DNA from 4 places in the Microcoleus sp. genome. Region 1 is predicted to be linked to each of the others. Evidence: riboswitches for the same ligand, from Rfam matches in the RefSeq annotation. Region 1 holds a riboswitch; each other region holds the start of a gene.
What was found. A riboswitch is a leader RNA that binds a small molecule or an ion and turns the genes downstream of it on or off. The one in region 1 is predicted to bind cobalamin.

Region 1 (2,200 bases):
CGTAATTCTTGCTGCAACCAAGTTTGGACTTTTTTCTGAGTTTCAACATCCACGCGATCGACCTTAGTCAAAAGTACCATATCAGCACAAGCCAACTGGTCTTCAAACAATTCCTCGATCGGCGTCTCATGGTCTAAACTATCATCAGCCTGTCGCTGCGCCATCAAAGCATCAATATCGCCCACAAAATTACCACTAGCAAGGGCTTCGCAATCGACCACAGCCACAACACCATCTACGGTAGCACCGGTCCGAATTTCGGGCCAGCGAAAAGCTTGAATTAAGGGTTTAGGGAGTGCGAGTCCAGAAGTCTCAATCAAGATACAATCAATTTGTGCGCGACGCTTCAATAATTCTTGCATTGTGGGCAAAAATTCCTCTTGAACCGTGCAGCAAAGACAGCCATTTGTCAGTTCTAAAATATTGCTGCTAACATCTTCTTCTTCATCGCAAACTTGGCAGTCACGCAACAGTTCGCCGTCGATGCCGACTTCGCCAAACTCATTCACAATAACTGCGATGCGGCGGCCTTGATTATTTTGCAATAAGTGGCGAATGGCGGTGGTTTTGCCACTACCGAGAAAGCCCGTAATGACTGTAACAGGAATTTTGTGCATTAGTAATTTAGTTGTTGTTTTGTGATGGGATATCTCGTTCCTAGGCTCTGCCTGGGAATGTCGATCTAGAGGCTCTGCCTCGATCGAATAACTCGCGCTTATCTCGTTCCTAGGCTCTGCCTGGGAATGTCGATCTAGAGGCTCTGCCTCGATCGAATAACTCGCGCTTTTAATACGAGGCAGAGCCTCTGGGTATGCGTTCCCAGGCTCTGCCTGGGAACGAGGAACAAGGAAACGATGAATACTCTAATTGTGCAGTGGTGGAATTTTAGCTATAACTCCTTTTTTCAAAGCTTGAGGACGTTCTGACCAGGGCAACAAACCATCGGGTTTAGCATAGTATTGACTCGCGCATTCCAGTACAGCCTCGACGCTTTCCAATTCATTGGGAGGTAAGTCACCAAACAGATAAGTGTACTTTCCAGCAGCAGCAAAAGACACAGCACAAGAGTGACTGCAAGCACTCATGCACTCAACTTCTTGAATGTCAAATTCATCCGAAAATTCCCAATCCTTTGCCAGTTGCGACAAGTCTTCCAAGAATTGTTGGCCACCACTTTTGCCTTCTCGCTTGCCGTTTTTCCAAACACTCGCGCAAGCAGTGCAAACAAGTAGACTGTGCTTGGTGCGTACAGTCTTATTAATTCCATTCATCATCCGTACCTCGCAGATGCGTTCCAAAGTGAGTTAGATATCGGCGGGCATTCTGACTTTAGAAACAACCTGTGTTTCATTACAGTTGCGGGACAGCGCCGGACTTGCACCGAACTTTCCCCGTTTCCTCTAGCGGCTGCTCCCCGCTAGAACCGATCGCAACTTCACATCATACCGCATTTGTCGCCATTTTGGGAAAAACTTAAGTTGCTAAGGTGAACCGCTTAATATCTAGTAGCATAAATTCACAGCCAGTTATTAATAAAAACTTTAGTGTTAATTTTGCCATCTTTTCAGGACTGAAGTCCTATATAATTGTAAGTACGATCGCAAAAGGATATACTATGACGGTATTAACAGAAATCCGCGCAGAAGTAGTTGAGGACAAAGTTGAGGACAAAGTACAGACTTATTACTCTCCTGAAGAGTATTTAAAGCTGGAAGAGGTGGCAGAATTTAGAAGTGAATATCAGGATGGCAGGATAATCCCTATGACAGGCGGAACACCGAATCACAATCAAATAGCTGTTAATTTTGGCGGAACGCTAAATTTTGCTACGAAAGGACAACCGTACCGAGTATTTATTAACGATTTGCGTTTGTGGATACCGTCTAAGCGACTTTATACTTATCCTGATGTGATGTTAGTGGCGGGGAAGTTGGAGTTTGCTGAGGGTAGGAAAGATACGATTAGTAATGTGGTGATGATAGCTGAGGTTTTATCGGCATCGACGGCGGATTATGACAGAGGTGGCAAGTTTAAACTTTTTCGTTCTATTCCTAGTTTTCGTGAGTATGTTTTGATCGATCAATATGAGATGCACGTTGAACAGTTTGTTAAGACGGATGATAATAAGTGGGTTTTGTCTGAGTATGATGGTGCTGATGCGGTGTTGAGATTGAGTTGTGTGGAGTTTGAGATGCGGTTG
Region 2 (2,200 bases), on a different contig from region 1:
GATTATCAGGATCGACTCCCAACTCTCGCAATCGTTGAGCTAATTGTTCGGAACGTTGAGCTAATTGTTCAGCACGCTGAGCTTCCTGTTGGGCACGCTGAGCTTCCTGTTGGGCACGCTGAGCTTCCTGTTGGGCACGCTGAGCTTCCTGTTGGGCACGTTGTGATTCCTGTTGGAGACGCTGCGCTGATTGTTTCACTTGTTCTTCAGGTGTCAGATAGCGTGTGCCATCGGCATCATACCAATACAACCACTCTCTTGTCACCCCAGAATAGTTTCCCCTTTCACAACCAATTCCCAGACCTATTTCTGGCATCCAAACAGGATTTCCCGACTGTAACTCGTACTTCCCATTGACTAACTTGTATACTTCCAAATGAGGTTTACGACGGCGGCGGGAAGAATAAATGACGTAATAAAGTATGCCTAAATCTTGATATCTTTCCCACTTTCCGGTGTATTTTTGGTGATAAGTAGCCGAAAGCAATTCGAGGACAAAACTTGGTATAATATTTTCATTCCACAATAGGTAATTGGGACGCAATTCTTCATGGTAAAACCGTTCTATATCTAAACTTAAGAAAGCATCTGGCATGATAGACTCTTGATCTGAGTCTTGGTAAATACCCATATTTAAACCCAAAAACCAGTCCATGCGTTCTGCCCAAAGTATGAGCAATTTTGCTTTTAGCAATCCTGGAATTAATTCTTTAAGTTCGTTATCTGGAGGTGGTTGATATAAGTTTTTTCGTTCTTCGGGTGAGGGTGAGTACGTCGATAATTTATCATTTAACATTGCGGCTTTCCTCAAAACTTACTAAGATTATAGCTTTGATTTGTTTGGTGATAGTATTTGAACGAACCGCGAAGACGCTAAGGACACGAAGGAAGAGAAGAGAAGACGATCGCTAATTTTGACTGATTTAATCAGAATTTTTGTAAAATATCTGCTGAGATTTGCGCGATCGACTATACTCAATCTAACAAGTCGGTTCTAATGGGGAGCAGCCATTGGAGGTAATGGGGAAAGTTTGGTGGAAGTCCAACGCTGTCCCGCAACTGTAATGAAAGCCCTGTTGCTTTTTGAGTCAGGATGCCCGCCGATGTGTTGGTTCACTTAGTCTCATCTGCGAGGTACTTGATGAAGGCGCGAAGTCGCAAAATTGTCAGTCTGGGATTGATGGCTGGCTTGAGTTGTTATCTGGTTTTGGGTTCGGCGACACCGGCCGCTGCTATGCACATTTCGGAAGGTTTTTTGCCTGTGCAATGGGCTGTTTTTTGGTGGATTGTGGCGTTGCCTTTTTTTGTGGTAGGTTTGCGTGCGATCGCCCGAATTACCAAAGAACACCCGGAACTTAAACTATTATTAGCTTTATCTGGCGCGTTTACTTTTGTGCTTTCTGCTTTGAAGATTCCTTCGGTAACGGGGAGTTGTTCTCACCCAACGGGTACGGGTTTGGGTGCGATTTTGTTTGGTCCTTCGGTGATGGCGGTACTCGGTGCTTTAGTGCTACTTTTTCAGGCGGTTTTGTTGGCTCACGGCGGGCTGACAACGCTGGGAGCTAATATGTTTTCGATGGCGATTGTGGGGCCGTTCGCTGCGTATTTTATCTATCAGTTGCTGATGGGAACTGGTAGGCAACGGGTGGCAATTTTTTGTGCCGCAGCTTTGGCTGATTTGCTGACTTATGTGGTGACTTCGATGCAGTTGGCGTTAGCTTTTCCGGCGGCGAGTGGCGGTTTTTTGGCTTCGTTTATCAAGTTTGCAGGCATCTTTGCGATTACTCAAGTACCCCTGGCTATTAGTGAAGGATTGCTGACTTTATTGGTGTGGAATTGGCTGCATTCTTACGGGCAACCGGAGTTGGAAATTCTAAAATTATTGAAACAGGAGTCTTAAGTGATGAGTCAAAAACCGACGAAAAATCAGCAAGCTACTTCGCAACAAAATTGGATGTTGGTAATTGCAGTTGTCGCACTTGCCGTAATTCCCCTAGTTTTTGTACGGGGTGAATATGGCGGCGCGGATGGGGAGGCCCAGAAAGCAATTACGGAAATTCAACCGGATTATAAACCTTGGTTCAATCATTTGTTTGAGCCTGCTAGTGGCGAAATTGCTAGTCTATTATTTGCCACTCAAGCTGCTCTGGGGGCTGGTGCGATCGGATATGCGATCGGGCTTTATAAAGGGCGCACGGAA
Region 3 (2,200 bases), on a different contig from region 1:
AATTGTATTTAGAAATGACACTCCAACACAACCGGAAGCCGACGAAAATACGCAATTTACTAAACTAATAGAAGGGGTTCCTAGTGAACTGGAGTGGCTAGTTTACGATCGCTGTGCTGTAGTTACACGCTTGTATGCTATTTACGAGCGCTTTGTTGAGGATTTAATTGCAGAGTGGCTGGAACTTTTACCCGATATTGTTACAGAATATTCAGATTTGGAAAAAAGCATTAAAGATACCCATCAGATAGGTGTGGGAAGGTTATTACTCGATCTTAAGAAAAAGAGATTTGAACACCTGTCTATTAATGAGGTAATTCAAGGTTTATTTGATGGAGTAACGGCTCAAGGAAAATACAAATTAATACCTGATGCTTTTCTTTTACACGAACAGAATTTACGCAGAGAAGTGCTAGAAAAATTATTTGCTGATGCTGGAATATCGAATGCTTGGGATTGGGTGAATAAGCATCGAACAGTTAAGCAATTTGTAGAGGAGGTTCTAGGGAGCCAAAATACTGCGGAAGGAGAACTAAATGAATTAATTACCTATCGGAATGATGCTGCACACGGATCTATTGTAGATGATACTGTAGGTACTAAAGAACTGCTAGAATTGGGTGAATTTGTTGAGATATTGTGCCAATCTCTAGCGGAATTAGTGACTTTTAAAGTTATTTCGCGGCAAACTGGAATCGGTAAAGCTAAGGAAATTGGTCAAATTACAGAGTGGTTTAAGAAACCGAGAGCGGGAGTTGCAAAAGTTAAGGAAATCACTTTGTCTGTTGGAAAAAATATTTTTCTAGTTAACGAGGCATCCTCATTCTGTCAGTTGGCTACGATTGAAAATATTATGATTAATGATGTTTGCCAGGAACAAGTTGTAATTACCAACGAACAGGAGGTGGGATTGAAGTTTGATATTGATGCGAAAAAAGGGTTAAGCATTTATGTAGTTGAATAAAAAAGCGATCTCCTAAATATTTCTGTTTTCGATAAGTCTAATGTACTTCGGGTGAAAAGTCTGTCAATAACAGACTTTATGGACTACTCCACAATAATTGTTGCAGATGTCTAATCAGTTTTTTGTCAAATATCCAAAATAGTGGTAATATTCCCGTATATCGATCGGCTCTGATGACAAACACACATCAGACGTAAGGGGGAAAGTTCGGTGCAAATCCGGCGCTGTCCCGCAACTGTAATGAGATTATTGCTTCTCTGAGTCAGGATGCCCGCCGATTTGTTTACCTGTTCTTTTTCATCTGCGAGGTATGGATGATGGTTAGTTCAGTATTTTTACAAATAATCTGCTGTTGCGTTCCCTTGGACGATCGACAAAAACGCAATTTTGAGTTAAAACTGCTTGGCGTCGGCGCAACGGGAAACTAAAAGAAATGCGAATCGAAGATAGTGTTTGGCAGGGTAGTTTTGGCTACTGGCAAAACTTGTTTATTCATCAGAATATTTTGTCGATCGGATATACTGCATGGAATGGCTTTTGGCATCTAGGACGAGGTATGGTTGTTTGCCAAATCCATACTCCCATTAATGGTGCTATCAATTGGAGCGTAGATACTGTAAAGTACGATTTGCAGTTTATTTCCCAATCCCACGCCACTGCTTATTTGGAAGAACTAGAATTAGAGGAAAATACTGTTTCAAATTTAAGCCAAATTATTGCTAGTTACAAACCTGAAAAAGCAATTATTTTTATACTGCTTGCTAATAATCACATAGATATCAATTTGTTGCAAAATTTGGCAATTTCGCCGGTTGAGTGCTATGAACAAGTATGCAACCGCTGGGAAGAATTTCAACCCTGCCCGAAACCCTAAAACTTACGGAATTTTTCCAATGTCCCAGCCAAAATCCATCGAAATTTCCAACGTAACTCGCTACCAAAATGCAGCGCTTAATTACTATTTGGGCTTGACAGAATCCCCCTATCTTCACTATGGCTATTGGGAAACTCTACCCGTGCCGGCGGATGAACTAACACTCCCGCGATTACGTATCGCTCAGCAAGCTTATACTGTAAAACTGTTGGATGCCATCCCCCAAGGCACTCATAGCATCCTGGATGTGGGCTGTGGGATTGGGGGAAATGCGGCTTATTTGCTTGATCGCGGTTTTGCAGTCGAAGGACTCGCACCCGATCCATTTCAACAACAGCGCTTTCTCAAGTGTACAGGCGATC
Region 4 (2,200 bases), on a different contig from region 1:
GGTGAATGCCGAGATGCTGGTAACGGGCGATCGACTTTTCAGACGGAGCGATCGAGCTTTGCTGCAATACAAAAGGTAAATTATGCTGTATCTGTTCGAGATATTTTTCCACACCCCAATCTGCCAGCAGGTGACGTAAACGCGGTTTTTTACCTTCAATTCGAGGCTTATTTTTTGTGTATTGAAGATAAACGCTAGCGATGGCTGCTAATAATGAAATACATTGCGATTCTTGAATTATAATCCCTGTGTCGCCGTTTAAATACAGCCGCAGCACGATTTTTGAATCAGCAGATCGCCTTTCTGCTGCTAATAAAATATCGTTGCGAATAGCGCGGATCGAAACCGATTCTCCGCCGTCAAAACCGACACTGAATTTAGGCGAAAGTTCCGCAAGTTCGAGATGGGTTTGCAGATAATCATCCCAATCTTTAACTAGCGGGCGAGTATCGAGTAATTGCTGGCGATCGATACCCACTGTCGGACTGGCCATAATATTGCGAATCGGGTCAATTTCAACTAAGCGAGATGCTAATCCCAATGCTTGCAAATTCTGCCAGACTTCAGCAGAAATTGCCGAGTTCAAGTTTCGGATTTGCAAATTCGCGCGATTTGTTACTTGCACGTAGCCCGTACCGTATCGATCGACTAAATCCGCGATCGCCCCACACTGCGCTACATTTAAAATTCCCCCCGGAATCCGCATCCTCGATAATATTCCATCTCTGGCTCTGGAACCAGAAAATAAGCCCGGACAAGTCGGTAATTCATTCAAAACTAACAAAGAAACTCCTCCCCGTGCGACGCAGGGAATCTCAATTGACACTCCTGAAAGCGGCATTCTGACTTTCACAGTTGCGGCACAGCGCCGGAATTGCACCGGACTTTCCCGCTTTCAGGTTTAAAAAAGGTATCACATTTTTGCACCCCAAAACCAAAACCCTCAATTTTCTTAACAAATTCCCCCTCGCCTAATTGCCTTGAGTAATGAAAAATCGCCTAGTTTTCAATCAGGTTCCGTAGGGGAGTTAAAACAAAAACAAACCAATGACAAACCAAAGGTAGCCACAGGTAAAATATCTCCAAACATCATTGTATCTTGTTGATATTCCGTCGGCTGAGTTTCTCCCTCGATATTTCTAGGAGTTAAAATTTGTTCCTGAGAATTCACATTATTAGAATTAGTAAAGGCTGGCAATTCATCGGGTTTAACTGGAGAGGTGATGCTGAGAGTAGTCCAGAAAAACATTAAGGTTAAAATATTTAGGTATTTCATAGTAAAGACCCCGTTGTAAGTAATATAAATAAAAGGCTGAACGTTTTAGGTGTTTTGTTTGCCTCTACTTAAACTTTAGGGAAAAAGACGAATTACTAAACAACTAAAAGTGTCACTTTTTCTATGTGGCTTGTCTTTGGTGACTTACCTAAATGCTGAAATGGCTGGAAAGCTTGTATCAAGGAAGTTGCCAACCAGGCGATTTAGTTTTTAGCTGTAGTCAATTAGTCAACTGGCTGTTGTCCAATATGCTGGAAATAGATTCATGCTGAGTGGCAAAAATTGCAGGAGTAGGGCTGATGGTAGACAAATGGCTTTCGGTGGTGGGGATTGGGGAAGATGGATTATCGGGATTGAGTTCGATCGCCCGTACCCTGCTCGATCGCGCTCGAGTTGTTGTCGGCGGTGCCCGTCACCTAGCCATGCTACCCACCGACGACACCAGGGAAAAATTACTCTGGGCTTCACCTTTACAAGCCACAGTCGATGAGATTATCCGTCGCCAGGGAGAGTCGATTTGCGTGCTAGCTAGTGGCGATCCGATGTGTCACGGGATTGGTGTCACCCTGTCGCGCCGGATTCCGATCGCCGAAATGATGATAATTCCCGCAGCATCAGCCTTCAGTCTCATCTGCGCCCGTCTGGGTTGGGCTTTGGATGCGGTTGAGACTTTCAGTTTGACAAACCGCCCAGTAGCCTCCATCGCCCTTTCTCTATATCCGGGGGCGCGGTTGTTAGTTTTAAGTGCCGATCGACACACTCCGGGAAAGGTTGCTGAATTGTTGACACAGCGGGGGTTTGGTAGCAGTTTGATGACGGTGTTCGAGCGGATGGGAGCGGCTTCGGAACGGCGGAGCGAGGGGGTCGCAGCAGCCTGGAATGTGCCGGATTTGGCTGATTTGAATGCGATCGCGATTGTAGTTG

Region 2: it holds a riboswitch for cobalamin, as region 1 does, so the genes downstream of both, ACBR23_RS13485 (energy-coupling factor ABC transporter permease) here and ACBR23_RS06105 (DUF1636 family protein) in region 1, are expected to answer to the same signal.
Region 3: it holds a riboswitch for cobalamin, as region 1 does, so the genes downstream of both, ACBR23_RS22145 (hypothetical protein) here and ACBR23_RS06105 (DUF1636 family protein) in region 1, are expected to answer to the same signal.
Region 4: it holds a riboswitch for cobalamin, as region 1 does, so the genes downstream of both, cobG (precorrin-3B synthase) here and ACBR23_RS06105 (DUF1636 family protein) in region 1, are expected to answer to the same signal.

What each region holds. Positions count from the first base shown of each region.
Region 1 covers NZ_JBGJZU010000010.1:67,736-69,935, forward strand. The annotation lists gene cobW (cobalamin biosynthesis protein CobW) at 1-617, opposite strand, end outside; gene ACBR23_RS06105 (DUF1636 family protein) at 864-1,274, opposite strand; cobalamin riboswitch at 1,296-1,443, opposite strand; gene ACBR23_RS06110 (Uma2 family endonuclease) at 1,616-2,200, shown strand, end outside.
Region 2 covers NZ_JBGJZU010000030.1:3,674-5,873, reverse strand. The annotation lists gene ACBR23_RS13490 (Uma2 family endonuclease) at 1-796, opposite strand, end outside; cobalamin riboswitch at 973-1,120, shown strand; gene ACBR23_RS13485 (energy-coupling factor ABC transporter permease) at 1,142-1,900, shown strand; gene ACBR23_RS13480 (energy-coupling factor ABC transporter substrate-binding protein) at 1,904-2,200, shown strand, end outside.
Region 3 covers NZ_JBGJZU010000071.1:22,193-24,392, reverse strand. The annotation lists gene ACBR23_RS22150 (MAE_28990/MAE_18760 family HEPN-like nuclease) at 1-964, shown strand, start outside; cobalamin riboswitch at 1,113-1,258, shown strand; gene ACBR23_RS22145 (hypothetical protein) at 1,398-1,838, shown strand; gene ACBR23_RS22140 (class I SAM-dependent methyltransferase) at 1,858-2,200, shown strand, end outside.
Region 4 covers NZ_JBGJZU010000077.1:26,654-28,853, forward strand. The annotation lists gene cobG (precorrin-3B synthase) at 1-784, opposite strand, end outside; adenosylcobalamin-variant (AdoCbl-variant) riboswitch at 764-907, opposite strand; gene ACBR23_RS22990 (hypothetical protein) at 1,007-1,276, opposite strand; gene cbiE (precorrin-6y C5,15-methyltransferase (decarboxylating) subunit CbiE) at 1,576-2,200, shown strand, end outside.